4 regions of the Lysobacter enzymogenes genome follow, and region 1 is predicted to be linked to each of the others. Evidence: riboswitches for the same ligand, from Rfam matches in the RefSeq annotation. Region 1 holds a riboswitch; each other region holds the start of a gene.
What was found. Region 1 has a riboswitch for cobalamin ahead of btuB (TonB-dependent vitamin B12 receptor). Riboswitches for the same ligand answer to the same signal wherever they lie in the genome.

Region 1 (6,954 bases):
GAACTGCCAGCCGTCGCGATGCACCCTGCGCGCCCAGAACAGGCGGCCATCGGGATGCATCAGGACGATGCCTACATTGGGTCTGTAGCCGTCCGGATCGATCACGATGCGGACTCCTAATTTCACTGTCTCCGACTCTGCCACGGGGTCGGCCAGAGGACAAGCCGGGCAAAACGCCGCGAAAGGATTGACAAGACCGGCCCCGGCATGAAGAATGCGCGGCTCACCGTGGCTATGTAGCTCAGCCGGTTAGAGCACAGCACTCATAATGCTGGGGTCGGTGGTTCGAGTCCACCCATAGCCACCATCGAACAACGCGCCGCAACACCAGTCAGGGCCCGCCAGCGCAGCGGGCTTTTTCGTATCCGCACCGCTGCATCCCGCCGCCGCGTTCGCGCCGGCTCCGGCGCTGCGCGATCATCGGTCTTCCACGCGCCGGCGCCGCCGGCTCCGCACCCGTTCGCCGCCATGCCCGCCATCGACATCTTCAAGGTCTTCACCCTGGAAGCCGCGCACCGGCTGCCGAACGTGCCGGAAGGCCACAAGTGCGCGCGCCTGCACGGGCATTCGTTCCGGGTCGAAGTGCACCTGCGCGGCGATATCGGCGAGCACAGCGGCTGGCTGATGGACTACGCCGACGTCAAGAAGGCGTTCCAGCCGATCCATGACCGGCTCGATCACCACTACCTCAACGACATCGAAGGCCTGGACAACCCGACCAGCGAACGGCTGGCGGTGTGGATCTGGGAACAGCTCAAGCCGGCGCTGCCGCTGCTGAGCGAAATCGTGGTCCACGAGACCTGCACCGCCGGCAGCCGCTACCGCGGCGAGTGACCCGGCGCCGGCGCTTCGCGCCGGCATCTGCGACGCAAACCGATGCCGCGCCCGGTTCCGGGTCGGGTCATGCGCGCGCCACCGTATCGACATCCGTGCCCGCCAGCGTGGCCGGGCGGATCGGCGCAGGTCCGCGCAGCGAAGCCGCTTTGCCTATTCAGGTAGCAACCCCGTAACTGACTGAACCGGCAGGTTTTCTGAACGATTCAGGACCGCTGGTCGGCGCCATGTTGCGGCGCAACAAAAGCCGGTCTATGCTGCATCGCACAATCCAGTCGCCCTCCGTCTGGGCCACCTTCTCAGGAGCTAAGCCATGTACCAGCAGTTCAACGAACAGTTCGCCGCCGCCACGCGCCAGTTCGCGGACACGGCCGCTCAGGTCAACCGCCTGGCCCTCGACAACGCCGAGGCCGTGTTCGGCCTGCAGATCGCCGCGATCGAAGACCGCGTCAACGCCACCTTCGCCTTCTTCGGCGAAGCCGCCGAGGCCCGCGACTTCGACGCCCTCAAGACCCTGTTCCCGAAGGGCGTGCAGGTGGCCCGCGAGAACGTCGAGCGCGCCGTCAGCACCGGCCAGGAAGCCTTCGGCCGCACCCTGAAGACCAACGAAGCCATCGCCGAGCTGGCCAAGTCGCAGGTCGAGACCGCCGCCAAGGCGACCCAGGCCAACGTCGAGAAGGCCACCAAGGCCGTGGCCAAGGCCGCCGCTCCGGCCGCCAAGTAAGCCTCGCGGCCGCCGCCTCTCTCCCGGCGGCCCGATGCGATGAAGAAACCCGGCAGCGCGAGCTGTCGGGTTTTTTCGTTTGCGCGGTGCGCAGGCCCCGGCCGGAGGATCGGAAGCGCCCGGTAGCAGCGGCGCAAGCCGCGACTGCGGCAACGCGACTGCGGCGGTATCTGCGACGCGAGCGGAAACTCCGCGGTCGCGGCTTGCGCCAGCTCCTACAGGGGAAGTGCGGGATTCAGAAGGCCGGGCGCAATGCACCGGCCAGGGTCGCCGGGTCGGGCTGCGCCGCATGCGGCAGCCGGCCCCAGCACGGCACCGGCAGGCGCCGGCGCAGGATCTCGAAGTTCTCGTCGGCGCGCGCCATGTGCGGGTCGATGCCGTTGGCGATCCAGCCGATCAGCTCGGCGCCGTCGGCCTGGATCGCGCGCGCGCTCAGCCGGGCATGGTTGATCGCGCCCAGGCGCAGGCCGACGACCAGCACCACCGGCAGTTTCAGCGCGCGCACCAGGTCGATCTGGTCGAGCTGAGCGCTGACCGGCGCGGCCCAGCCGCCGACGCCCTCGACCACCACGGTGTCGGCCTGGGCGGCCAGCCGCGCGTGCGCGGCCAGGATCGGACCCAGCGCGATCTCGACGCCGGCTTCGGCCGCGGCGATCTCCGGCGCCAGCGGCTGCGGCAGGGCGTACGGGTTGACGTCTTCGTAGCGCGGCCGCGGATCGCTGGCGGCCTGCAGCAGCAACGCGTCCTCGTTGCGCCAGCCGTCCGGGCCGGGCTCGCAGCCGCTGGCGACCGGCTTCATGCCGACCGCGCGCGCGCCGCCGGCGCGCAGGGCGTGCAACAGGGCGGCGCTGGCGACCGACTTGCCGATGCCGGTATCGGTGCCGGTGACGAACAGGCCGGGGAGCCGGCGGGCAGAAGTCATGCGGGAGTCTCGCGGCTGGGGCCGCCCGGCGCGCGGACGGGACCGCGCGGCCGACGGCGCGCTTGTCGGAAGGGGCGGCGGCGCCTGTGACTGATCTCGCGCTTTCCCGGCGCCGCCCGGTGGGCATGGTAGTCGCAGCGGACGCCGCTGTTACACTCCGAAGATGTTTACTGCCTCCACACTTTCGGGCCAAAAGTCCGAGCAATACGCCCAATTGGTCGACCAGGCCCGCGCCCTGCTCGACGGCGAGCGCGACCGCATCGCCAACGCCGCCAATCTGTCGGCGCTGGTCAACCAGGCCCTGCCGCAGCTCAATTGGGTCGGTTTCTATTTCTTCGACGGCACCGAACTGGTGGTCGGCCCGTTCCAAGGGCTGCCGGCCTGCGTGCGCATTCCGCTCGACAAGGGCGTGTGCGGCGCAGCCGCCACCCGCCGCCAGACCCAGCGCGTGGCCGACGTGCACGCGTTCCCCGGCCACATCGCCTGCGACGCGGCCTCGCGCTCGGAAGTGGTGGTGCCGCTGACCCGCGGCGCCGAACTGATCGGCGTGTTCGACCTGGACAGCCCGATCCCGGACCGCTTCGACGCCGACGATCAGGCCGGCCTGGAAGCTTTGGCCCAGGTGTATGTGGAGTCGCTGGCATGAGCGGAATCAAGATGCGCAACATCGGCCCCAAGAGCGCGGCCTGGCTGCGCCAGGTGGGGCTGCGCACGCACGAGGACGTCGCCGCGATCGGCACGGTCGAGGCGTTCATGCGGGTCAAGCGCGCCGGCTTCAAGCCGACCTTGAACCTGCTCTACGCGATCGAAGGCGCGCTGCTGGACTGCCATTGGCAGGAGATTCCCGACGAGCGCCGCCAGGAGCTGATCCTGGCCGCCGAGGCGGCCACCGCGCTGCTGCCGGCGCCGCGCAACAAGCCGGCCGCCGCGCCGGTGCGCACGACGGTGCATAACGAAGATCGCCATGAGGACGGCGGCTTCGGCGGCTTCGGCGCGGGCCGCGATGAAGGCGGCCACGGCGGGGATGGCGATGGCGCCGGCGACGAACGCGACGACGACGGCGCGGCCGGCGACAACGGTCGCGACGAGGACAACGGTCGGCACGACTGAGCCGACGCTGCGCGGCTGCGCCCGCTTCCTGCAGGAGCGGCGCAAGCCGCGACCGCGGCACCCCGGCCACGTCGAAAGCATCAACGCGAGCGATCGCCGCGCGTTCGCACCCCGCGCCGCTCCTGCAGAGGCCTAGGACGGCTCCGACCGGTCAGGCAGGCGGCGCCGGCTTCGCGTACACTGCGCCCCGCTTCGAGGTGACCCCGCGGCCAGGCCGCCGGGTTGAAACGGGAAGCCGGTGACGTCCGGCGGCGCGGATCTGCGATCCGGCCGCGGCCAGTCCGGCACTGCCCCCGCAACGGTAAGCGCGTCCACAGCGCGGCAACCGCCACTGTGCCACCGGCCTCGCGCCACCGGCATGGGAAGGCGCCGCGCCGGAACCGGTCCGCCGGTTCGGCCCGCAAGTCCGGAGACCGGCCCCGAAGCCCCCACAGGTTGCGATGCGGAGGGCATCGCGGCGGTCGCCGCGCCTTCGCGCCGGCTCGCCTGCGTTCGCCCTCCCCCGCCTCCGCCCTTCGCCGTTCGTCGTGCGCGCAGGATCGCGCGCGCAGGAGTGCTTCAATGCGTCGTTACCAGTTGCTGTCCCTCGCCATCGCCGGCGCTCTCGCGTTGCCGGCGGCCGCCGTCGCCGCGCCCGCCGGTGCGCCCACCGACCTGGATCAGGTCGTGGTCACCGCCAACCGCACCGCGGTCAGCGTCAACGACCTGCTGACCCCGGTCGACGTGCTCGACCGCGCCGACATCGAGCGCAGCCAGGCGCGCGACCTCAACGACCTGCTGCGCGGCCGCGCCGGCATCACCATCGCCAACCAGGGCGGCGCCGGCAAGCTGACCACGCTGTTCCTGCGCGGCAGCGAATCCGACCACGTGCTGGTGCTGGTCGACGGCATCCGCATCGGTTCGCCGACCTCGGGCCTGGCCTCGCTGCAGGACCTGCCGCTGGAACTGATCGACCGGATCGAGATCGTGCGCGGCCCGCGTTCGAGCCTGTACGGCGCCGACGCCATCGGCGGCGTGATCCAGGTGTTCACCCGCCGCGAGCGCCAGGGTTTCGCCCCGCGCGTGCACGCCGGCGGCGGCAGCAACGGCACCGTCGAATTCGGCACCGGCTTCGGCGGCCGCGGCGGCCGCGGCTGGTTCGGCGCCGACTACAGCTTCCGCAAGACCCAGGGCATCGACGCCTGCCGCGGCGCCGGCTTCCCGGTGTTCGCCGGCTGCTTCACCGACGAGCCCGACCGCGACGGTTACGAAAGCCACGCGCTGTCGCTGCGCGGCGGCGTCGAGATCAACGAGCAGTGGAGCGTGGAAGGCCAGGCGCTGCGCGCCGAAGGCCAGAACGATTACGACGGCAGCTTCGTCAACTATTCCGAGACCGTGCAGCAGGTGATCGGCGGCAAGATCGACTGGCGGCCGAGCGAGCGCGTGCATGTGCAGCTGACCGGCGGGCGCAATGTCGACAGCTCGGACAACTTCCTCGGCGCGGTGCCGATGGGGTATTTCAGCACCAATCGCGACACCGCGACCTTGCAGGCCGATTTCAACCTGTTCGAAGGCCACGTGTTGAGCGCGGGCTTCGATTGGCTGCGCGACGAAGTGCGCAGCGACACCACCTACGACGAGCGTTCGCGCGACAACAAGGCCGGTTTCGTCCAGTACCAGGGCCGCTTCGGCAACCAGTCGTTCGAGGCCAGCGTGCGCCGCGACGACAACGAGCAGTTCGGCGGCCACACCACCGGCGGCGCCGCGTGGGGCCTGAACTTCGCCGACCACTGGCGCGTCACCGTCGGCTACGGCACCGCGTTCAAGGCGCCGACCTTCAACGAGCTGTACTACCCGTTCTTCGGCAACCACAACCTCAAGCCGGAAGAGTCCAAGACCTGGGAACTGGGCCTGGCCTACCGCGGCGAGAACTTCAACGCGCGCATCGACGGTTTCGACACCCGCGTGGACGAGCTGATCACCTTCGACTCGGCGATCAACCTGCCCAACAACATCGAACGCGCGCGCATGCGCGGCGCCGAGATCGGCATCGACACCACGTTCGCCGAGTGGACGCTGGCGGCGAGCGCGAGCTGGCTCGACACCGAGAACCGGGTCGGCTTCTACCGCGGCAACGACCTGCCGCGCCGCGCCAAGCACAGCGCGCGCATCGACCTGGACCGCGCCTTCGGCAAGTTCCGCGTCGGCGCCACCGCGGTCGGCTACGGCTCGCGCTACGACGACGTCGCCAACAGCAACCGCCTGGGCGGCTACGGCACGTTCGACCTGCGCGCGGAGTACGCGTTCACCGATGCGCTGAGCCTGCAGGCGCGGGTGGCCAACGTGTTCGACCGCGAGTACGAGACCGTGTCGTACTACAACCAGCCGGGCCGCGAGTGGTTCGTGACCCTGCGCTACGCGCCCAAGCCCTGATCACGGGGCGCGGCCGGGGCCGGTTCGGCCTTGATCGATGAAAACGGAGCCCGGCTTAGGCCGGGCTTCTTTTTTGCGGCGAGGAGCGCGCGCGCGCGCGCCTGGAGAACGCAGGTCGGGGGATCGCGGCTGCGATGGGCGGTTCGTTGTGGGCGAGGTGGTGCGGTCGCGGCTTGCGCCGCTCCTACAGGAGGCCTTCGACGCTACGGCGCAAGCGACTGTAGGAGCGGCGCAAGCCGCGACCGCGAGACGGCCGGTCGCTGCGAAACCCGACCCAAGCGAAAAGCGCGGGCGAGGCTCAGGCCATCGCCGTGATCTGCTCGTCCAGTTCGGACTGCAGATCGCGATGGCGCATCGCGCCGCTGCGTCGCGCCCATGCGCGCAACCGCGCCAGTTCGGGCGAACGCCACGCCGCCATGCCGTAGGGGCTGCCGCAGACCGCGTGGTCGAAGCGCTCGCTGCGCGCCGGCGCATCGCGCCCCCATGCGGTCGCCGCGGCGAGACGATGCAGTTCGTCCGCCGTGGGCGCGCCGCATTCGGCCGCGTGCTCCAGCGCGAGGACGAATTCGGCCGGGTCGGGATAGAACGGCGATAGGCTGGCCGCGCGCAGTTCGTCGTCGCCGGCCCAGCGCAGCGCGGCGGCGAGCATGTCGGCGGCCTCGCGCACGCCGGGCAGGTGGGCGAGCCGCAAGTGCGCGAACAAGGCCAGCACGTTGGCGGTCGCGGTGCAGTCGACGAGATCGCGGCGGATGCCGTCGCGGCTCCAGGTCGCGAACACGCCGATGCGCAGCCACGGCGGGCGCAGCAGCGGCAACTGGGCGATGCGGCGGCGGGCGATCGCCAAGCAGGCGGTGCGGTGCGCGTCGGCGTGGCTGATCCGGCCCGCGCGCAGCAGTTCCAGCAGCATGATCGCGGTGTCGTCGGCATCGTCGGGCAGGCGCGGCGCCCAATC
Region 2 (6,954 bases), 270 kb from region 1:
TTGGTGAGGCGCCGGGTAAAGACGGACTTCGAAGCAGAAGGGCGCGGCGACTGAGGGCCGCGCTTTCCGATACGCCACGTCCCCAACTCCGCCATTCCGGTTGCGGGCCGCGCTTTCCACCACAACGCGCTCCCCCACCCCGTCATTCCGGCGAAAGCCGGAACCCACCTTGATTTTGCCGTTCCGCTTTTCCGACCGTCGCAAGAGCAACGGCAAAATGGGTTCCGGCTTTCGCCGGAATGACGGGGCGATGAAGCGGGGCGAATGGGAGGCGAAGCGAAGCCGCGGAACAGACGCGCGGCGCGAACGCCACCGCGAAATGAAACGTCGAAACGAAACGGGGAACGACGGCAGAGAATCCGCGCGGCAGCGTCACCGCGCGCCGACGACGCGCCTACTTCGCCGCCTTGTCGGCCTTGGCGGGCGGCTCGTTCTTGCCCGCCGCGCCGGCCGGCTTGCCGTCGGCGGGCTCGGCCGCGCCCTCGCCCGCCGCGGCCTCGTCCAGCAACGGCGGCGGCAGGTCGCGCGCGTACAGGTCGGCCGGGCTCTCGCCCGGGCAGGCCTTGTCCGGGAAGCCGAACTGGGCCTGCAACTGCTCGGCGCATTCGGGCATCGACTCGAAGCTCTTGCCGGTGCCCATGCACTGCGCGTCGAACGCGCGGCGGAAGGACTCGCGGCGGCGGACGAAGTCGTCGCCGCACTTGCGCGCCAGGCGGATCCGGTCGAGGTCGTCCTGGGCGGCGTTGGTGCCGTCCAGGCCGTATTGCTTGAGTTCGTCCGGGGTCAGGATGCGCAGGTCGCGGTTGGCCACGGTCATCATCAGGTCCGAGACCGCGGTGGCCACGCCGTTGCGCTCTAGGTAATCGCGCACCTGCTGGTTGATCGCGCGCAGTTCGCGGCTGAGCTCGGCGCGCGAGGTGGCGGTGGAGCGGTCGCGCATCAGCCGGTGGATGCCGACCTTGCCCTCGATCGAGCGGGTGTCGCCGGCCGCCAGCACCAGCACGCAGGCGCTGTGGCAGACCGAGTTCTCGCGCACCCAGATCGCCCAGCCCGATTCGGCGATGGAGTCGCCGGCGCGCAGCGCTTCCTCGACGTGGCCGCCGCTGGAGTCGATGTCGAGGATCCGGGTCGGGATCTCCATGCGCGCGGCCATCGCCGCGACCCGCTGGGTCAGCGCGGTGAAGCCTGCGCCGATCTTGCCCTGGTAGCGCACTCGCACCACTCCGCGCTGCTGGCACGGCGACATCGCGTCGACCAGGCTGAAGAAGTCCAGCGATTCCAGGGTGTCGCCGTCGCCGAAGCGCGGGTAGTCGTATTCGCAGCTGATCCGGGCGCTGCCGCCGTCGAGCTTGGCCGGCGGCCAGTAGGTGCCCTTGAGGATGTCCTCTTCGCTGACCGCCGCCGGCGCCGGCTTGGGCGTCTCGTTCTGGCTGCCCAGGGTCACCGCCGCGGCCGGCGGCGCCTGCGGGTCCCGGCCGCAAGCGGCCAGCGCCAGCGCGCACAGCGCCGCGAACGCGGCGGCCAGGAGCCTGCGGGAAAGGAACGGGGAGCGTTGCGGAACCATGTGTCGAGCCACCGGAGTCGGAATCGCGCGGGACCGTCCTGGCCCGCGCCGCGCGCTGCGCCTGCAAACGTTAGCGGCAGGCTCGTTCAAGCTCAACGAGCACGACGCGCGTGGGCGGGCCGGGCTTCATGTTGACGCGGGGCGGATGAACCCGGGGCGAGGACGGACCGCTCGCGCGCGCAACCGACAGGTGCGGCAAAAGCGGCGGGAGCGCGGCGATCGGAGCGCGAAGCATCGGGCCTGAAGGCCCTCCCACGACCGCTGGAGCCTTCGATGTTCCCGCCGCTGCCGCACCACCGCCCCTGACGCTTGGGAGGGCCTTCAGGCCCGATGCCTGTCGTCCCGGCCCGACCGATGCCGCAAACCGCCGCAGTGTCATTTGACTTCGCCGGGCCCGCTGCGTACCTTGGCCGCGTCTCGGTGAACATCGCTTCATACAGATAAAGCGATGGGACACGCCGGCCACGGTTAGCGCCGCGGCCGGCCAGAGGGAATCCGGTGCGAATCCGGAGCTGCCCCGCAGCGGTATGGGAAACGAACGGGCCTTGGCACTGGGCGGTACGCCTGGGAAGCGGCCTTAGTAGGCGGAGCGAGGGGTGAGCGCAGAGGAGTGAGAAGCGAGCAAACGCCAAAGGGCTTTACTCGCTTCTCACTCCTCTGCGCTCACTCCTCGCTCAAAGTCCCGAGCCCGAAGACCTGCCGCGACCGGAAGGTGCGCCTTCCGTCCGACTCCGGTCCCGCTTCGCCGTCGCATCCGCGCGATGCGCGCGGCAGGCCGGCTCGCCCGCGGGGGCGGAGGTCGAAGCCAACGGATCGATCCGCAGTCCGGCGCACCCGCGTCCGGGCCGGCGCGGCCGTGGTCTCCTTCGTTGCCCTGCGTCATGCCCACGCATCGCAGGTATTGATCATGATCAGCGTCACCACCCTCGGCTTCCCGCGCATCGGCGCGCGGCGCGAGCTCAAGCAAGCCCTGGAATCGTTCTGGAAAGGCGACCGCGACGCGGCCGCGCTGCAGGCCACCGCCGCCGGATTGCGCGAACGCCACTGGCGCCTGGCCGTCGCGGCCGGCGCCGACAGCGTGCCGTGCAACGATTTCTCGCTCTACGATCACGTCCTCGACACCGCCGTGCTGTTCGACGCCATTCCGGCCTCGCACCGCGCCGCGTTCGAGGACGATCCGCTCTCCGGCTATTTCGCCCTCGCCCGCGGCCTGCAGGACGGCCGCCGCGACCTGCGCGCGCTGGAAATGACCAAGTGGTTCGACACCAACTACCACTACCTGGTCCCGCAGTTCGAACCCGGCCAGCGCTTCTCGCTGCGCGCCGACAAACCGCTGGCCGAACTGGCCCAGGCCCGCGCGCTGGGCCTGGACGCGCGGCCGGTGCTGCTCGGCCCGGTCACCCTGCTCAAGCTCGGCAAGCGCACGGACGGCGGCGATCCGCGCGAACTGCTCGACGCGCTGCTGCCGGCCTACGCCGAGCTGCTGGCCACGCTCAAGGCGGCCGGCGCGCAGTGGGTGCAGATCGACGAGCCGGCGCTGGCGCTCGACCTCGACGACGCCGACCGCGCCGCCTACCGCCGCGCCTTCGACGCGCTCGCCCAGGCCGACTCGCCGCAGCGCCTGCTCGCGACCTACTTCGGCGCGCTCGGCGACAACGCCGCGCTGGCCGCGCAGTTGCCGGTCGAAGCGCTGCACTTGGATCTGGTGCGCGCGCCGCAACAGCTCGAAGCGGTGCTGCCGCTGCTGCCGGCCGACCGCGCGCTGAGCCTGGGCGTGGTCGACGGCCGCAACATCTGGCGCGCCGACCTCGACGCCGCGCTGAGCCTGGCCCGCCGCGCCGGCGAACGCGCGCGCTGGCTGGCGCCGTCGTGCTCGCTGCTGCACGTGCCGACCGACCTGGAGCTGGAACGCAAGCTGCCCGGCCCGCTGAAGCAGTGGATGGCGTACGCGAAGCAGAAGATCGAAGAGCTGCGCCTGGTCGCCGGCGCGCTGGCCGGCGACGCCGCGGCCGAAGGCGAACTGGCCCAGGCCGCCAGCGCGCGCGCCGCGCGCCTGGCCTCGCCGCTGCTGCGCAACGCCCAGGTGCGCAAGCGCCTGGCCGCGGTCGAGCCGGCGATGACCCGCCGCGCCAGCGCTTATCCGCAGCGCATCGCGCTGCAGCAGCAACGGCTGAAGCTGCCGCTGTTCCCGACCACCACCATCGGCTCGTTCCCGCAGACCGCGCAGGTGCGCCAGGCCCGCGCCGAGCACAAGGCCGGGCGCCTGGACGATGCCGGCTACCGCTCTTTCCTCGAAAACGAAACCGTGCAGTGCCTGCGCGAGCAGGAAGCGCTCGGCATCGACGTGCTGGTGCACGGCGAGTTCGAGCGCAACGACATGGTCGAGTACTTCGGCGAACAGCTCGACGGCTTCGCCTTCACCTCGCACGGCTGGGTGCAGAGCTATGGCTCGCGCTGCGTCAAGCCGCCGGTGCTGTTCGGCGACGTCGCCCGGCCCAGGCCGATGACGGTGGAATGGAGCCGCTTCGCCCAGGACCACGCCGCCAAGCCGGTCAAGGGCATGCTGACCGGGCCGGTGACGATCCTGCAGTGGTCGTTCGTGCGCGACGACCAGCCGCGCGCCGACAGCTGCCGGCAGATCTCCCTGGCCTTGCGCGAGGAAGTGCTGGACCTGGAAGCGGCCGGCATCGCCGCGATCCAGATCGACGAGCCGGCGCTGCGCGAAGGCCTGCCGCTGCGCCGCGCCGACTGGCCGGCGTACCTGGCCTGGGCCGGCGAAAGCTTCCGCCTCGCCGCCAGCGGCGTCGGCGACGCGACCCAGATCCACACCCACATGTGCTACGCCGAGTTCAACGACATCATCGACGCGGTCGCCGCGCTCGACGCCGACGTGATCTCGATCGAGACCTCGCGCTCGCGCATGGAGCTGCTCGACGCGTTCGTGCGTTACCGCTACCCCAACGGCATCGGCCCGGGCGTGTACGACATCCACTCCCCGCGCGTGCCCGACGAAGCGGAGATGCGCGAGCTGCTCGACAAGGCGCTGGACGTGCTGGAACCGGCGCAGCTGTGGGTCAATCCGGACTGCGGCCTGAAGACCCGCGGCTGGCCGGAAGTGCGCGCGGCGCTGCGGGCGATGGTCAGCGCGGCGCAAGGCCTGCGCGAGGCGGCGCGGGCGGAGGCCTGAGCCGGACGGTCCGGCGGATGCGTCGCGCCGCGTGCGCGGCGCGTCCGGCGCGACCGATGCAGCCGACGCGGGCGCTCGCCGATGCGCGAACGCCCGTCGTTTGTCCCCTGCGAACCGCGCCGGGCCGGTTTCGGCGCAATCGCATTGTCGCGGTCGCGGCTTGCGCCGCTCCTACAGGGGTTGCGGCCAGTTCGTTTCCGCCTGTAGGAGCGGCGCAAGCCGCGACCGCGCCAATCCGACCACCGCGAAACCCGCATCGCCGCCGTTTCGCGATACGCACCGCCTGCGGCCACGCGCCGCGACATCCGCTACCTGCGCTGCGATCCTCGCGCGATCAAGAACAAAACCCGTTGCGCCCGCGCCGCTTGGCCCGGTACAGCGCTTCGTCGGCGCGATCCATCGCCGCATCCAGTTCGTCCACGCTGTAGGCCATCGCCACGCCGATGCTGCAGGTCAGCCGGCCGTGTTCGCTGTCGCGGTGTTCGATGTCCCGGCGATACAGCCCGAGCAGGATCGCGCGGGCGATGTTGAGCACGCGCGCCCGGCCGACCCCGGGGATCAGCACGCAGAATTCCTCGCCGCCGGCGCGCACCACCGCGTCGTCGCCTTCGCGCACTTCGGCGCGGATCGCCGCCACCGCGGTGCGCAGCGCTTCGTCGCCGGCGCGGTGGCCGTAGCGGTCGTTGTAGGCCTTGAAGTGGTCGACGTCGAGCAACAGCACCGCGACGCTGCCCAGGCGCGCGCCCTGCGCGGCCAGCGCCTGCACGAATTCGTCGCGGCCGCGACGATTCAGCGCGCCGGTCAGCGGGTCGGTGCAGGCGACCCGGTCGAGTTCGCGCAGGGCCGCGCGCAGTTGCTCGGTGCGCTGCGCCACGTCGTGTTCGCGCTCGGCCAGGCTCTGGCGCAGTTCGGCGTGGGCGTGGTCGAGCCGCGTCGACAGGTCGACGATGGCGGCCAGCACCGGCTGCAGTTCCTCCGGCATCGGTACGTCGCCGGCCGGCAGGCCTAGCGCCGGCTCGGCGCCGCTGGCCAGCGCGCGCAGCCGCTGCAGCAGCAGCGAGGACGCGCGCGCCAGCATTCGCGCATACCACACGAACGCCAACGCGGCGCCGAGCACCGCCAGCAGCAGCAACTGGATCATCGACATCGCCCGCTCCAGCGCCGGGCGCGCGGCCAGTTCCCGCGGCGCCACCGCGTACAAGGTCCAGCCGCCGCGGGTGCGGGCCGCGGCGACGAAGGCGTGGCCGCCGTCGGGCATCACCGGCACCGCGCGGCGCGCGGCGCCGGCGTCGCGCTGGGCCAGCGCGGGCGCGAAACCGGTGTCCGCCGCGCGCTGCATGAACTTCAGGCCGATGCCGCCGCTGGCGTGGATGACCCGGCCGGCGCGGTCCAGCAGCACGGTCTCGTAGTCGCCGTGGCCGTTTTCGTCGTAGACGTGGGCCGGCGCCAGCGAGGCCTCGATCACCCCGGCGAAGGCGCCGTCGCGGTAGCGCGGCACCGACACCACCACCAGCGGGTCGCTGCCCAGGCCGCGGCCGACGAAGGCGTCGGAAATGTAGTCCCGCCCGCTGCGCGCCGGCTGGCGGAAGTAGTCGCGATCGGAGACGTCCAAGCCGACCGCGCGCGCGGCCGCCGCGGCCGGCGCGGCGCCGATCACCCGGCCGCGCGCGTCGGTGGCGATCAAGGTCAGGATCGGCGGGTAGCGCCGCTGCAGCTCGGGCAGTTCCACGCTCCAGTCCAGGCGGTGGCGCGCGCCGGCCGCAGCCAGCACGTGCAGGCTGGCCTGCAGCGCGGCCAGGCTCTCGTCGAGCTCGTGCGCGAGCACGTGCGCGCTGGCGGCGGTGCGCGCGTCGATCTCGTCGAGTTCGGCCCGGTAGCGGGCGAGCACCATCGCCGCGCCGAACGCCAGGCTCGGCAGCACCACCGCCATCACCAGCAGGCCGAGGAACTGCCGATACAAGCCGCGCCGCACCGCCGGCTGCATGCGGCCCGCTTCCGCAGCCGATTTTTTGTGCCTCGCAAAACGAAACAGCCCCGCCGAAGCGGGGCTGTTTCGATGCGCGGTGCCGGCGCGGAGCCAGCGCCGCCGTTCAAGGCGGCGCGGCGGTGGCGGCGATGGCGGTTGCGGGGTCTCGTCGTCCATGCGCGTCTCGCACGCCCGGGGCCGGTGCGGCGGCTTACTTGCCGACGACTACCTTGACCA
Region 3 (6,954 bases), 2.4 Mb from region 1:
GCAGCCCTTCCCACAAAAGCAGCATGCAGGCCCTCCCGCAAAAGCGCGAAGGCCCGGGACTGGGCCCGGGCCTTCATGCGCTCAGGTTTCAGCGCGCCGCGCGCCTCACCACTTGTAACCCACCTTCAAGTACGTGAACGCGCCGTTGAACCCGAACGGCGAGGCGGTGTTGTACGGCAGGTAGTTGCGGGTGCCGCGCACCAGCTTGGACTCGTCGGGGTATTCGTTGAGCACGTTGTCGCCGCCGACGGTGAAGTCCCAGCGGTCCAGGCGGTAGGTCGCGGCCAGGTCCAGGGTCCACTTGGCGCTGAAGGTCTGGTCCTGCAGCGGATCGCTCGCGTGCAGTTCGGTGAACTCGCCGTAGCGGGTGGCGGTGGCGGTGAAGTTCCAGTTGCCGCTCTTCCAGTCGCCGGCGAGGAAGAACTTGTCGCGCGGCGCGCCCTTGGTGATGCGGCCGATCTCGGTGCGGCCGATGCGCACCGCGGCCGGGTCGATCGCCGCCAGCCGCGGCGGGTTCGGCGCGATGTTCTCGATTTCGGTCTTGGAGTAGTTGTAGCCGGCGGTGGTGCTGAGCTTGCCGTTGCCGACGTCCCAGGCATAGGTCGCGATCAGGTCCACGCCCTGGGTCTTGGTGTCGACCGCGTTGGTGAAATAGCGGCCGCCGCCGATGCCGGGATAGCCGTTGGCCTGCAGGTAGTTGCGCACCGCGGTGCTGGTCAGGTTCTCCGACAGCAGGATGCGGTCGTCGACCTTGATCTGGTACGCGTCGAGGGTGATGTACAGGCCGTCGGCCGGCTGCAGCACCAGGCCCAGGCTGTAGTTGGTCGATTCCTCTGCCTTCAGCGGTTCCGAACCCAGCGCCACCGCGGCCGGGTTGTCGACGCGGAAGGTGCCGATCTCGTACGGCACGCCGCTGATGAAGTTGGTGGCGATGGACTGGAAGTACTGCTGTTGCAGCGACGGCGCGCGGAAGCCGGTGGACACGGTGGCGCGCAGCGCGACCGCGTCGGTGAAGGCGTAGCGCGCCGACAGCTTGCCCGAGGTGGTGTCGCCGAAGTCGCTGTAGCTCTCGTAGCGCGCGGCCAGGCCGGCGGAGAACTTGTCGGTCAGGTCGCCTTCCACGTCGAGATAGAACGAATAGCTGTGGCGGTCGAACTCGCCGGCGTCGCTGGCGCGGAAGCCCGAGAACACCTGCGCGCCCGGCAGCACCTGGCCGTTGGACGCGGGCACGCCGCCGTTGGCGTAGGACAGGAACTCGCCGGCGCGCTGGCTGAATTCCTCGCCGCGCCATTCCGCGCCCCAGGCGAAGGTGATCGGGTACTTCCAGCCGAAGTCCACCGGGCGGGTGAAGTCCAGGTTCAACACGTGCTGGGTCACTTCCAGCGCGCCGGCGTAGAACTTGGTCGGCGAACTGGGGCCCAGGCTGCGGTTGAGCGTGTTCTCGATGTCGAAGGTCAGGCCGTTGTGGCCGTAGTTGTAGCTCAGGTCGATCTGGGTGCCGCCGGCGGTTTCGCTGCGCACGCCGAACACCGCGGCGCGGTCCTTGCTGACGTTGTGGATCTGCGGCAAGAAGCCGTTGGGATAGATCGAGGGGATGTTGCGCGGATCGGCGGCGAAGCGGAAATAGCCGTTCGACAGCACGTCGCGTTCGCTGTAGCTGCCGAACGAATAGAACGACAGGTAGTCCACCGGCTTGAATTCGCCGTTGTAGGAGAACGCGCCGTGGTCGATCTCCGGATCGCCGTAGCGCTGTTCGACCACGCCCTGGAACGGCCGCGCGCGGTTGGTGTTGTCCTGGTGGCCGCCTTGCGCGGCCAGGCGCAGCCAGCCGCGCTCGCCTTCCAGGCCGAGGTCGCCGGAGAGCTGGTACTGCTCGCCGTCGCCGGCGCTGTACTGGCCGTAGCGCGCGGCGATCGAGCCGCCGCTGCCGGAACCCTTCAGCACCACGTTGACCACGCCGGCGATGGCGTCGGAGCCGTACTGCGCAGACGCGCCGTCGCGCAGCACTTCCACCCGCTCGATCGAGGCGATCGGGATCGCGTTGAGGTCCACCGGCGAAGAGCCGCGGCCCTGGCTGCCGTTGAGGTTGATCAGCGCGGTGGTGTGGCGGCGCTTGCCGTTGACCAGCACCAGCACCTGATCGGGCGCGAGGCCGCGCAGCTGCGCCGGACGCACCGCGTCGGTGCCGTCGGTGATCGCCGGGCGCGGGAAGTTCAGCGAGGGCAGGGCGCGCGACAGCGCGGTCGCCAGCTCGACCGTGCCGGTGGCTTCCAGGGTCTCGGGGGTGATGATGTCGATCGGCGCGGTCGACTCGGCGACGGTGCGGTCGGACACGCGCGTGCCGGTGACGATGACTTGGTCGAGGGTCTTGGCGTCGGCCTGGGCGGGTTGCTGGGCCAGGACGGCGGGGGCGGCGGTCAGGCTCAAGGCGATGGCCAAGCCGAGGGCGAGCGGGTGGCGGACGCGGAGACCGGGGTGGGCGAGCGTGCGGCTGGCGTGCATGAAGACTCCTGCATGGGGGACTGACAGCGATGTCATCCGGGTTTAACACGGTCATAACAACCCGGTCAATGAAGCGGCCAGGAACCGGCTAACGCAAGTAATCAAAAAGTGGTAGACGCCTCGTTTTCGGCGCTGCGCCGCGGATCGCGGGCAAAAAGAACCGCCGGTCGCATATGCGCGGCGAGCCGGCGGCCGGAAAACGAACAAGGATCGGGGGTGTGGCGCGGGGCCCGATCGCGCGCAGGCCCGCCGCCAGCATGGCCGCGGATGCGGCGACGATTGAATAGGACCGGTCCGAAACAGGGCCGCGTGCTGGCGGTGCCGTTCGCTCGCCCGGGCGTCGCGACTGTTAAGATGCGCGCGCTCAAGGTGATCGCCGGCACAGTCCGGCGATTGAAACGGGAATCCGGTCGCGCCGCGGGTCTGTTCGCCAGAACGGTCCGCGCGCTCAAGCCGGAGCTGCCCCCGCAACGGTAGGCGAGTCCACGCACCGCAACGGCCACTGTGCTTCATGCATGGGAAGGCGCGGCGCCGGAACCTCGGACAAGGACGCTCGACAGGTTCCACTCGCAAGCCCGGAGACCGGCCTGGAGCGCGAACCGACCGGCGGCGGGCCTGGTGGCGGAGCGAGCGCGCCTGTGCGTGTCCTTCCGCGCTGTTTTCGCGCCGGTCCCGACCCTTGTCGGCCGCGCGGGAGAGCGCGGCCCTGGAGACCCGCAGGCCATGCAGCACCGCTTCGTCCGTTCCCCGCGCCGCGCGCTCGCGCCGGCCCTGGCCATCGCCCTGTCCGCCGCGGCCGCCACCGCCCCTGCCGCGCCGGCGGTCGATCTCGACCAGGTCGTGGTCACCGCCACCCGCACCGCGCAGACCCAGGACGCGACCCTGGCCGCGGTCACCGTGATCGACCGCGCCGACATCGAGCGCCTGCAGCCTTCGTCGCTGCCGGACCTGTTGCGCGGCACGCCGGGCGCGTCGCTGGCCAACAACGGCGGGCCGGGCAAAAGCACCTCGCTGTTCCTGCGCGGCAGCGAATCCGATCACGTGCTGGTGCTGGTCGACGGGATCAAGCTCGGTTCGGCCACCAGCGGCGGCGCCTCGCTGCAGGACATCCCGGTCGAGCAGATCGAGCGCGTGGAGATCGTGCGCGGCCCGTTCTCCAGCCTGTACGGCTCGGAAGCCATCGGCGGCGTGATCCAGATCTTCACCCGCCGCCCGCAGGGGCCGTTCGCGCCGAGCTTCAGCGTCGGCATCGGCAGCGACAAGACCCATCGCGCGTCCGCCGGCGTGGCCGGAAAGGGCGAGCGCGGCTGGTATTCGATCAACGCCGCGCACGAGGACACCGACGGCATCGACGCCTGCCGCGGCAAGCCGTCGCCGGGCGGCGCCGGCTGCTTCACCTATTCGCCCGATCGCGACGGTTACCGCAACTCGTCGCTGACCCTGCAGGGCGGCTACCGCTTCAACGAGCGGTGGGACGGCGAGGCGCGGGTGTTCCGCGCGCAGGGTTACAACGAATACGACGGCAGCCAGAACAACCAGGCCGACACCGTCCAGCAGGTCGCCGGCGCGAAGCTGCGCTACCGCCCGAGCGACCGCCTCGCGTTGAGCCTCAACGCCGGCCGCAGCTGGGACCTCAGCGAGCAATACAAGGACGGCAAGTACTCCAGCACCTTCGACACCCGCCGCCAGCTCGGCTCGCTGCAGGGCGACCTCGGCCTCGGCGGCGGCCTGCTGAGCCTGGGCTTCGACTGGCAGCGCGACGAAGTCGAAAGCAACACCGCCTACAAGCGCGACGCGCGCGTGCTGCGCGGCGCGTTCGGCCAGTACCAGCGCGAGTTCGGCGCGCACGCGCTGCAGGCCAGCCTGCGCCGCGACGACGACAGCCAGTTCGGCGGCGAAACCACCGGCAGCGTGCTGTGGGGCTGGAACTTCGCCGACGCGCTGCGGCTGACCGCGAGCTACGGCACCGCGTTCAAGGCGCCGACCTTCAACGAGCTGTATTACCCGGGGTACGGCAATCCGGACCTGGGCCCGGAAACCTCGCGCAGCTTCGAACTGGGCCTGCGCGGCACCTTCGGCGAGGGCGGCCGCCAGGTGTGGTCGCTCAACGCCTACCAGACCCGGATCGACGATCTGATCGCCTACGACGCCTCCATCGGCCTGCCCGGCAACGTCGACCGCGCCCGCATCCGCGGCCTGGAAGCGGCGCTGGACACGCGCGTGGCCGGCTGGGACCTGCGCGCCAGCGCGACCTGGCTGGACCCGCGCAACGACAGCCGCGGCGGCTACCGCGACAACATCCTGCCGCGGCGCGTGCGGCAGAGCGCGCGCATCGACCTGGACCGCCGCTTCGAACTCGACCGCGGCGACGCGTTCTCGCTCGGCGCCAGCGTCTACGCCGCCGGCCAGCGCTACGACGACCTCGCCAACAAGCGCGAACTCGGCGGCTACGCCCTGGCCGACCTGCGCCTGGGCTACGCGCTGGGCACGGACTGGAGCGTGCAGCTGGCGGCCAACAACCTGTTCGACAAGCGCTACGAAACCGCGGCCTTCTACAATCAGCCCGGACGCACCTACCTGCTGAGCCTGCGCTACCGTCCCAACCGCTGAACCCGCCCGCGCCGGCCGCGCGCGCGGCCGGCCCCGACCGAGAGACGACGATGATCTCCACGACCCAGTCCCAGCCGAACCGCCCGGCCCCGCGCCGGCACGAACTGCGGCCGCTGCTCGCGGGCCCCGCGCAACTGGCGATCCTGGCCGTGCTGCTGACGCTGATGGCCGCGACCCGTTTCCACGCGGTCGGCAGCGCGCTGCACCTGCCGGACGCATCGATGGCGGTGTTCTTCCTCGGCGGCCTGTACCTGCAGCGCCACCGGCTGTTCGCCGGGCTGCTGGTGGCGGCGGTGGCGATCGACTACATCGCCGTGACCGGGCGCGGGCTGAGCTTCTTCGATCACTACTGCGTGACGCCGTCGTACGCGTTCCTGCTGCTGGCGTATGCGGTGCTGTGGTACCTGGGCCGGGCCTGGGCGCCGTCGATGGCGGCGCGGCCGCGCGCGCTGGCCGGCGCGCTGGCGGTGGCGCTGGTCGCCGCCAGCGCCTCGTTCCTGATTTCCAACGGCGCGTTCTACTGGTTCGGCGGCCGTTACGCCGATCCGAATTTCGCCCAGTACATCGAGCGGGTCTGGCGCTGGGGCCCGTTGTTCGTCGGCACCACGATGGCCTATGTCGGCGCGGCGTTGCTGGCGCATGCGCTGGTCGCGCGTTTCGCCCGTCCGCGCGGCGCCGCATCCGGCCCGCGCCACTGAGAAGGAGAGCGTCATGAGCTTGTTGCTTCCGCCGAGCCAGGCCGCGCTGCCGCTGCGCGCGCGCAACGGCCAGATCGCCGCCGCGCTGGCCTTGGCCGCGCTGATGGTGTGCACCCGCGGCCAGCACTTCGCCACCGTCGATGCGCTGCCGAGCGCGTCGTGGGCGGTGTTCTTCCTCGCCGGCGCGCTGCTGCGCCCGGCCTGGTTGTTCCCTGCGTTTTTCGTGTTGTCGTCGTTGCTGGACCTGGCCAGCCTGGCGCTGGGCCGGGTCACCGACTGGTGCCTGTCGCCGGCGTACTGGGCGCTGGCGCTGGCCTACGGTGCGTTGTGGTGGGGCGGGCGGATCTATGCGCGCATGCACCGCGACCGCCTGGCCACGGTGCCGATGTTGGCGCTGACCCTGCTGGCGACCTCGGTGGTGGCCTACCTGATCTCCAAGGGCGGCTTCTATTTCCTGTCCGGCCGCTATCCGGACGCGAGCTGGGCCGGGTTCGTGGAGCGCATCCCGCGCTACTACCCGCGCGCGCTCGGCACCCTGGCCGGCTACGTCGGCGCCGGCTTCGCCGTTTACGCCGCGGCGCGGCTGATCGAATCGCGCCAGCGCGCCGGAGCGGCGGCATGAGCGAGGACAATGGCGACCGCGCCGGCTTCGCCGCGGCCAGCGAGGACAAGCACCGCGAGCGCATGCAGCGCAAGAAAGAATTGATCGACCGCAAGGTCGCGCGCGCCACCATCGAGCGCGGCGTGCTGGTGGTCAACACCGGCAACGGCAAGGGCAAGAGCTCCTCGGGCTTCGGCATGCTCGCGCGCTCGCTCGGCCACGGCTTCAAGTGCGGCGTGGTGCAGTTCATCAAGGGCAGCTTCGCCACCGGCGAGGAAGCCTTCTTCCGCCGCTTCGAAGAGCTCGACTACCACGTGATGGGCGAGGGCTTCACCTGGGAAACCCAGGACAAGCAGCGCGACATCGCCGCCGCGCAGGCGGCGTGGGCGGTGGCCGCGCGCATGCTCGGCGACGAGGCCTACGACTTCGTCCTGCTCGACGAACTCAACATCGCCCTCGCGCACCGCTACGTCGCGGTCGACGACGTGCTGGCCGCGGTCGCAGCGCGCCCGCCGCGCCAGCACGTGGTGATCACCGGCCGCG
Region 4 (6,954 bases), 280 kb from region 1:
TGGACATGAGCGTTTCCTTGTTGCTTTCCCTTCTCCCGCATGCGGCAGAAGGTGCCCGAAGGGCGAATGAGGGCAGTGGGGCGCGACAGCGGCCCTCACCCCAACCCCTCTCCCGCAGGCGGGAGAGGGGCTTTGCGGCGTCTTACTGGCAAGCTTCGCAGGCTTCCGGATTTTCCAGCGAGCAGGCGATCGCGTCGCTCTCGGTGTATTCCGGCTTCGGCGCCACCGGCGCTGCGGCCGGCGCGCTGACCGTGGTCTTGGCGATCTTGGTCGCCGGACGCGAGCGCAGGTAGTACGTGGTCTTCAAGCCCTTCTTCCAGGCGTACATGTACATCGAGCTGAGCTGGCCGATGTTCGGGCTCTCGATGAACAGGTTCAAGGACTGGCTTTGATCGATGAACGCGCCGCGGTCGGCGGCCATGTCGATCAGCGAACGCATCGGCAGTTCCCACGCGGTGCGGTAGACCTGGCGCAGCGATTCGGGGATCTCCGTCACCGCCTGGATCGAGCCTTCGGCCATCTTGATGCGGTCGCGCATTTCCGGCGTCCACATGCCGAGCTTCTTGAGTTCCTCGACCAGGTACTTGTTGACCACCAGGAAGTCGCCCGACAGGGTCTCGCGCTTGAACAGGTTCGACACCTGCGGCTCGATGCACTCGTAGCAGCCGGCGATCGAGGCGATGGTCGCGGTCGGCGCGATCGCCACCAGCAGCGAGTTGCGCAGGCCGTGCTGCTTGATGCGCGCGCGCAGCTCGGTCCAGCGCTCCGGCTGCGACGGCTCCACGCCCCAGGCTTCGAACTGCAGTTCGCCGATGCTGGCGCGGGTGTCTTCGTAGCCCGGGTGCTTGCCGTGCTCCATCGCCAGTTCGTTCGACGCCGACAGGGCGTGGAAGTAGATGGCTTCGGCGATCTCGCGGCCGAGCTTGCGCGCCGGCTCGGAGTCGAACGGCAGGCGCAGCTTGAAGAACACGTCCTGCAGGCCCATCGTGCCCAGGCCGACCGGACGCCAGCGCAGGTTGGCGCGGCGCGCGGTCTCGATCGGGTAGAAGTTCAGGTCGATCACGCGGTCGAGCTGGCGCACGGCCAGGCGCACGGTTTCGGCGAGCTTGTCGAAGTCGAACGCGCCCTTGCCGTCTTCGAAGATCTCGACGTGGTGCGACAGGTTGATCGAGCCGAGGTTGCACACCGCGGTTTCGTCCTGCGAGGTCACTTCCAGGATCTCGGTGCACAGGTTCGACAGGTGCACCACGTTGCCGTCGCGCAGGGTCTGGTTGCAGGCGCGGTTGGACTTGTCCTTGAAGTTCATCCAGCCGTTGCCGGTCTGGGCCAGGGTGCGCATCATCCGCGCGTAGATGTCGCGCGCCTTGACCTTCTTGACCGCCTGGCCGGCGGCTTCGGCGGCGCGGTAGGCGCGTTCGAACGACTCGCCCCACAGGTCGGTCAGCTGCGGCACCTTGGCCGGATCGAACAGCGACCAGTCGGCGTCGGCCTCGACCCGGCGCATGAATTCGTCGGGAATCCAGTTGGCGAGGTTGAGGTTGTGGGTGCGGCGCGCTTCGTCGCCGGTGTTGTCGCGCAGTTCCAGGAATTCTTCGATGTCGGCGTGCCACGGCTCCAGGTACACGCAGGCCGCGCCCTTGCGCTTGCCGCCCTGGTTGACCGCGGCGACCGAGGCGTCGAGCGTCTTCAGCCACGGCACGATGCCGTTGCTGAGGCCGTTGGTCGAGCGGATCAGCGAGCCGCGCGCGCGGATGCGGGTGTAGCTCAGGCCGATGCCGCCGCTGAACTTGCTCAGCTTGGCCACGTCCATGTAGCGCTTGTAGATCGCTTCCAGCGAGTCTTCCGGCGAATCCAGCAGGAAGCAGCTCGACAGCTGCTCGTGGGTGGTGCCGGAGTTGAACAGGGTCGGCGAGGACGGGATGTAGTCGAGCTGGGCCATGCGCCGGTACAGCGCCAGCGCGTCGGACACGTCTTCGCTCAGCGCGCAGGCGATGCGCAGGAAGAACTGCTGCGGGGTCTCGATGACGGTGCGCGCGGTCGGGTGGCGCAGCAGGTAGCGGTCGTACAGGGTGCGCAGGCCGAAGTAGTCGAACTTGGCGTCGAGGTTGCGGTCGATCGCGTCGTTGAGCTTGCGCGCGTTGGCCTGGACGAAGTCGAGCAGGCGCTGGTTGATCAGGCCCAGGTCGAAGCCGCGCTGGACCGACTGCGAGAACGCGTGGATCTCGATCCCGGCGACTTCCTTCTCGATCACCCCGGCGAGCAGACGCGCGGCCAGGCGGCCGTATTCGGGCTCCTCGGCGGTCAGCAGCGCGGCGGTGCGGATCGACAGCTCGTCGAGCTCGCGCGTGGTCGCGCCGTCGTACAGGCCGGAGATGGTACGGGTGGACACGCGCATCGGGTCGACCGAATACAAGCCTTCGGCGCAGCGGGTCACCGCGCGCACGATCTTGTTGAGGTCGACCGGCTCGCGGCGGCCGCTGCGCTTGGTCACGCTCATCGTCAGGTTCGCGGCCGGCGGGGTCAGCGCGAAGCCGGGCGCGTCTTGTGCGCTGCGTACCGGTTTGACGTTGGTAGCGGGGGCGGCGGCGGCGTCCGCGGCGGGGGCGACGGACGAATCGGTTTCCAGTGTGGTCATGGCATTGCTCCGGGGCGTGGGTGCACGGTGCGGAGAACGCGGACGCGCCATCGGCAGCGAACCGCAAGATGCGGCGTCGCCGACGGCACGGCCGTGCCCCCGCGGGCGCGGAGCGTCGGAGCGCTGGCTGGGTGTCGCGCGCGCCGGAAGGTTCCGGCACGGGCCGCTCCGCGCATGGCGCCGAAGCGGTCGGACGCGACGGTGGCCCCGTCGTGCCGCGACACCGGCCGGTCTTCCCCCGAAGACTCCATTGGGCCGGGACCGCGCGGTTGTGCGACGCGCGGCTGTCGGCAGGTCTTCGGGCTCGGGACTCAGAGCCAGAAACAGAGCGGAGAGGAGTGAGGAGCGAGCCGCAGCGATCCGCCTTCGCTCACTCCTCACTCCTCTCCGCTCGTTCCTCGCTTTTGTCCTACTGGGGCCGCTTCCCAGGCGCTTGCCGCGCCCAGTGCCATGGCCCGTTCGTTTCCCATACCGCTGCGGGGCAGCGCCGGCTTCGGCGGCCGCGCGGCGATCCGCGGGCCCTCCCTACCGGCTTCCCTATTCAGCCGGTCTCTCGACCGGCACCGACGGACACAACATAGTGGGGTTCGTCGATTTCGTCAACGCGATATGTGGTGAGTCAGCAAGGTATGCACGGGGTGAAGGACACCCCCGCAAGGTGCCGTGGTTGGTGTAACGTGCCCGCCATAAGGATAGGGGAAACGTGATGGAATCGCTGATTGTCTTGCTGGTCCTCGCGGTCCTGGCGGTACCGGTGCTGCTGGTGATCGCGCTGGTCCAGCTCGGCTCGCTGCGCGGCCGGGTGAGCGGGCTGGAGCGCGAAGTCGAGCGCCTGCGCCAGTCGGGCGGACCGGCGGGCAACCAGGCGACCCTGGCCGAATCGAGCGCACGCGAGGCCGCGGCGCGGGCGCAGGGCGAGCGCGCTTCGCCGCCTTCCGTCGCCGTCCCGGCCGCCCCCGGCCCTGCGAGCGCGGCACCAGAGCGCCCCGCGGCGACCCCGGCGCAACCGCCGCCGCTGCCCGCGGCCGCGCCGCCTCCGCCCCCGACTTCGACTTCGACTTCGACTTCGACGCCCCCGGCCCCCGCCGCGCCGGTCCCGCCGCCGCGCCCGCAGGCGCCGGCCGCGCCGGCTCAGCCGGACTTCGTCACCGTCGCCGCGCGCTGGCTGCGGCGCTGGTTCACCGAGGGCAACGTGCCGGTCAAGGTCGGCATGCTGGTGCTGCTGGCCGGCGTCGCCGCCCTGCTCAAGTACGCCAGCGACCAGGGCTGGATGCGGGTGCCGGTGGAACTGCGCCTGGCCGGCGTCGCCGCCGCGGCGATGGCCGCGCTGGTGTTCGGCTGGCGCCAGCGCGAACGCAAGCGGGTGTTCGGGCTGAGCCTGCAGGGCGGCGCGATCGGCGTGCTGCTGTTGGTGGTGTTCGCCGCGTTCAAGCTCTACGGCATGATCCCGGCCGGCGCCGCGTTCGCGCTGAGCGTGGTGCTGGTGGCCGGCACCGGCGTGCTGTCGGTGAAGCAGAACGCGATGGCGCTGGCGGTGTTCGCGATCCTCGCCGGCTTCCTCGCGCCGATCTGGCTGTCGACCGGCTCGGGCAACCACGTCGCCCTGTTCGGCTACTACGCCGTGCTCAACGCCGGCATCTTCGCCATCGCCTGGTGGCGGCCGTGGCGGGTGCTGAACCTGCTCGGCTTCGCCTTCACCTGGGGCATCGGCACGCTGTGGGGCGTGCTCAAGTACCGGCCGGAGCATTACTCGACCACCGAGCCGTTCCTGCTGCTGTTCTTCGCCTTCTATCTGCTGATCCCGGTGCTGTACGCGCGCCGCCGCGCCGCCGGCCGGCGCGACCTGATCGACGGCTGCCTGGTGTTCGGCACGCCGCTGATCGCCTTCAGCCTGCAGGCCGGGCTGCTGCAAGGCGCGCGCATGCCGCTGGCGTTCTGCGCGCTGGGCCTGGGCGCGCTGTACGCGGCGCTGGCGTGGTGGCTGCGCCGCGACTCCCGCTTCTTCGCGCTGAGCACGCCGTACGCGCTGCTCGGGGTGGGCTTCGCGACCCTGGCGGTGCCGCTGGCGCTCGCCGCCGAGGCCACCGCCTGCGTGTTCGCGCTGGAAGGCGCGGCGTTGGTCTGGCTCGGCCTGCGCCAGCAGCGCCTGCTGCCGCAGCTGACCGGCGCCGGCTTGCAACTGGCCGCGGCGATGGCCTTCGCGATCGGCGCCAGCGACGAGATCTGGGACGCGCGCTGGATCTTCCTCAACGCCAACTTCGCCGGCGCGCTGCTGATCGCGCTGGCCGGCCTGGCCAGCGCCGCCAGCTACCGCCGCAGCGCCGCGGCCGGTGCGCCCGCGGCGCTCGCCGGGCTGTACTACCTGTGGGGACTGCTGTGGTGGTTGGGCGCGTTCGCCGGCCAGATCGAGGCGTTCGTGCCGTCCGCCGCGCGCGCCAACGCGGGTTTTGCGCTGACGGTGGCGACCGCCTGGCTGGCCGCGGAAATCTTCGCCCGGCATCCGTGGCGGGCGCTGTCGGCGACCGCGATGCTGGCGCCGGCGGTGGCGGCCCTGTTCGCCTTGTGGCACATCGACGGCCACCTGTGGCCGTTGCGCAACTGGGGCTGGCTGGCGTGGGCGGCGTATGCGCTGCTGGGCTGGCGCCTGTTGCGCGCGTTGCGCGCGAGCGGCAAGGGCGAACTCGCATTCGCCCATCTGGGCTGGCTGTGGTCGTGGGCGATCCTGCCCGGCGTGTGCCTGCAGCTGTGGCTGCGCGACGACGCCACCGCGTTCGGCTCGGGCTGGCAGTTCGCCGCATTGACCGCGCCGCTGCTGGCGATGGCCGCGGCCTGCCTGTGGCGGCCGGGCCTGATCGAGCGGCCGGTGGCCGAACGCTTCGCGCAGTGGCGCGGCGGGGCGATGGCGGGCTTCGCGCTGGTGCTGGCCTTTGCGGTGATCGTGCGCCTGGGCAGCGACGCCGACCCGGCGCCGCTGATGTGGCTGCCGCTGCTCAATCCGCAGGCCCTGATCCAGTGGGGAACCCTGTCGGTGCTCGGCGCCTGGCTGGCCTCGACGCTGGTCCCGGCCGGTCTCGGCCGGCGCCGGGTGCCGCTGCTGGCGCTGGGCGGCTTCGCCCTGGTCACCGTCGAGGTGCTGCGCAGCGCCCACTTCTGGGGCGGCGTGGCCTGGAGCCCGTCGATGTATTCGGCCAGCCTGGTGCAGACCAGCCTGACCGTGACCTGGAGCGTGCTCGGCGTGGCCGGCTGGATCGCCGGCTCGCGCCGCGGCCAGCGCGGGCTGTGGCTGGCCGGCGCGGTGCTGATGGCGGTGGTGCTGGCCAAGCTGGTGCTGATCGACCGCAGCCACCTCGGCAACCTGTTGGGCATCGCCTCGTTCATCGCCTACGGCCTGTTGTGCACGCTGGTCGGCTACTTCGCGCCGGCGCCGCCGTCGCGCGATGCGCAAGCCGATGGCGGCGAACCTCCTTCCGATCCACGCACCGAGCAGGACGCCTCCGCATGAAATCCCGTTCCCTCACGCTGGCGCTGCTGGTTCTCGCCTTGCCGCTGGCCGCGGCGCCGCGCCAGGACTATGCGCGGCAATGGCCGTTGCAACTCAGCCGCGACGATGGCGGCGCGTATCGGGTCGAACTCGATCCGTCCGTGTACGCGCAGGCGCACAGCGCGCAGTTGCGCGACATCGACGTGATCGACGCCGGCGGCGCCATCGTGCCGGCCGAGGTGTTCGCGCCGGAGCAACCGCTGGCGCGCGCGCCGCAGCGCCGTTCGCTGCCGTGGTTCCCGCTGCCGGCCGCGCCGGCCGGGACGAACAAAGGCTGGGAGCTGATCAGCGAAGTGGAAACCGACGGCCGCCTGCGCCGGGTCGAAGCGCGCAGCACCGCCGGCGACACCGCCAAGCTGCCGCAGACCGCGCTGCTGATCGACGCCAGCGCGGTGCGCGCGCCGATCCAGGCGCTGCAGCTGCAATGGGCGCCGGGCGCGGCGCTGGACGCGGCCTACTCGGTCGAAGCCAGCGACGACCTCGACCATTGGCGCAGCGTGACCAGCAGCGGCCGCCTGCTCGACCTGCAGCGCGACGGCCAGCGCCTGGTGCAGCGGCGCATCGCCTTCGACGCGGTCGGCGAACAGGCGCGCTACCTGCGCCTGACTCCGCAGGACCCGCAGCGCGGCGCGCAGATCGTCGCGGTCGAGGCCGAACTGAGCGCGACCGCGGCCGGCGCGCCGCTGCAATGGCGCGAGCTCAAGGGCGCGCGGGTGCAACTCAAGGACGGCGGCGTCGCGTTCGAATACCGCCTGGACGGGCGCTTCCCGATCCAGCA

Region 2: linked by a shared signal. The riboswitch ahead of metE (5-methyltetrahydropteroyltriglutamate--homocysteine S-methyltransferase) and the one ahead of btuB (TonB-dependent vitamin B12 receptor) in region 1 are both predicted to bind cobalamin.
Region 3: linked by a shared signal. The riboswitch ahead of btuB (TonB-dependent vitamin B12 receptor) and the one ahead of btuB (TonB-dependent vitamin B12 receptor) in region 1 are both predicted to bind cobalamin.
Region 4: linked by a shared signal. The riboswitch ahead of JHW41_RS19915 (ribonucleoside-diphosphate reductase subunit alpha) and the one ahead of btuB (TonB-dependent vitamin B12 receptor) in region 1 are both predicted to bind cobalamin.

What each region holds. Positions count from the first base shown of each region.
Region 1 covers NZ_CP067396.1:5,095,561-5,102,514, forward strand. Annotated here, with positions in the region: gene JHW41_RS21080 (RNA pyrophosphohydrolase) at 1-105, opposite strand, end outside; tRNA gene JHW41_RS21085 (tRNA-Met) at 231-307, shown strand; gene queD (6-carboxytetrahydropterin synthase QueD) at 478-834, shown strand; gene JHW41_RS21095 (phasin family protein) at 1,148-1,558, shown strand; gene bioD (dethiobiotin synthase) at 1,794-2,480, opposite strand; gene JHW41_RS21105 (GAF domain-containing protein) at 2,644-3,126, shown strand; gene JHW41_RS21110 (TfoX/Sxy family protein) at 3,123-3,590, shown strand; cobalamin riboswitch at 3,782-4,014, shown strand; gene btuB (TonB-dependent vitamin B12 receptor) at 4,152-6,002, shown strand; gene JHW41_RS21120 (hypothetical protein) at 6,301-6,954, opposite strand, start outside.
Region 2 covers NZ_CP067396.1:4,820,668-4,827,621, forward strand. Annotated here, with positions in the region: gene JHW41_RS19930 (aldo/keto reductase) at 1-7, shown strand, start outside; gene JHW41_RS19935 (hypothetical protein) at 395-1,564, opposite strand; partial or broken gene JHW41_RS27500 (DUF6053 domain-containing protein) at 1,777-1,947, shown strand; cobalamin riboswitch at 2,013-2,282, shown strand; gene metE (5-methyltetrahydropteroyltriglutamate--homocysteine S-methyltransferase) at 2,472-4,751, shown strand; gene JHW41_RS19945 (diguanylate cyclase) at 5,086-6,735, opposite strand; gene gap (type I glyceraldehyde-3-phosphate dehydrogenase) at 6,929-6,954, opposite strand, start outside.
Region 3 covers NZ_CP067396.1:1,324,358-1,331,311, forward strand. Annotated here, with positions in the region: gene JHW41_RS05710 (TonB-dependent receptor plug domain-containing protein) at 106-2,502, opposite strand; cobalamin riboswitch at 2,853-3,107, shown strand; gene btuB (TonB-dependent vitamin B12 receptor) at 3,226-5,112, shown strand; gene JHW41_RS05720 (hypothetical protein) at 5,163-5,810, shown strand; gene JHW41_RS05725 (hypothetical protein) at 5,833-6,432, shown strand; gene cobO (cob(I)yrinic acid a,c-diamide adenosyltransferase) at 6,429-6,954, shown strand, end outside.
Region 4 covers NZ_CP067396.1:4,811,063-4,818,016, reverse strand. Annotated here, with positions in the region: gene JHW41_RS19920 (ribonucleotide-diphosphate reductase subunit beta) at 1-7, opposite strand, end outside; gene JHW41_RS19915 (ribonucleoside-diphosphate reductase subunit alpha) at 143-2,497, opposite strand; cobalamin riboswitch at 2,908-3,218, opposite strand; gene JHW41_RS19910 (DUF2339 domain-containing protein) at 3,342-6,137, shown strand; gene JHW41_RS19905 (DUF3999 domain-containing protein) at 6,134-6,954, shown strand, end outside.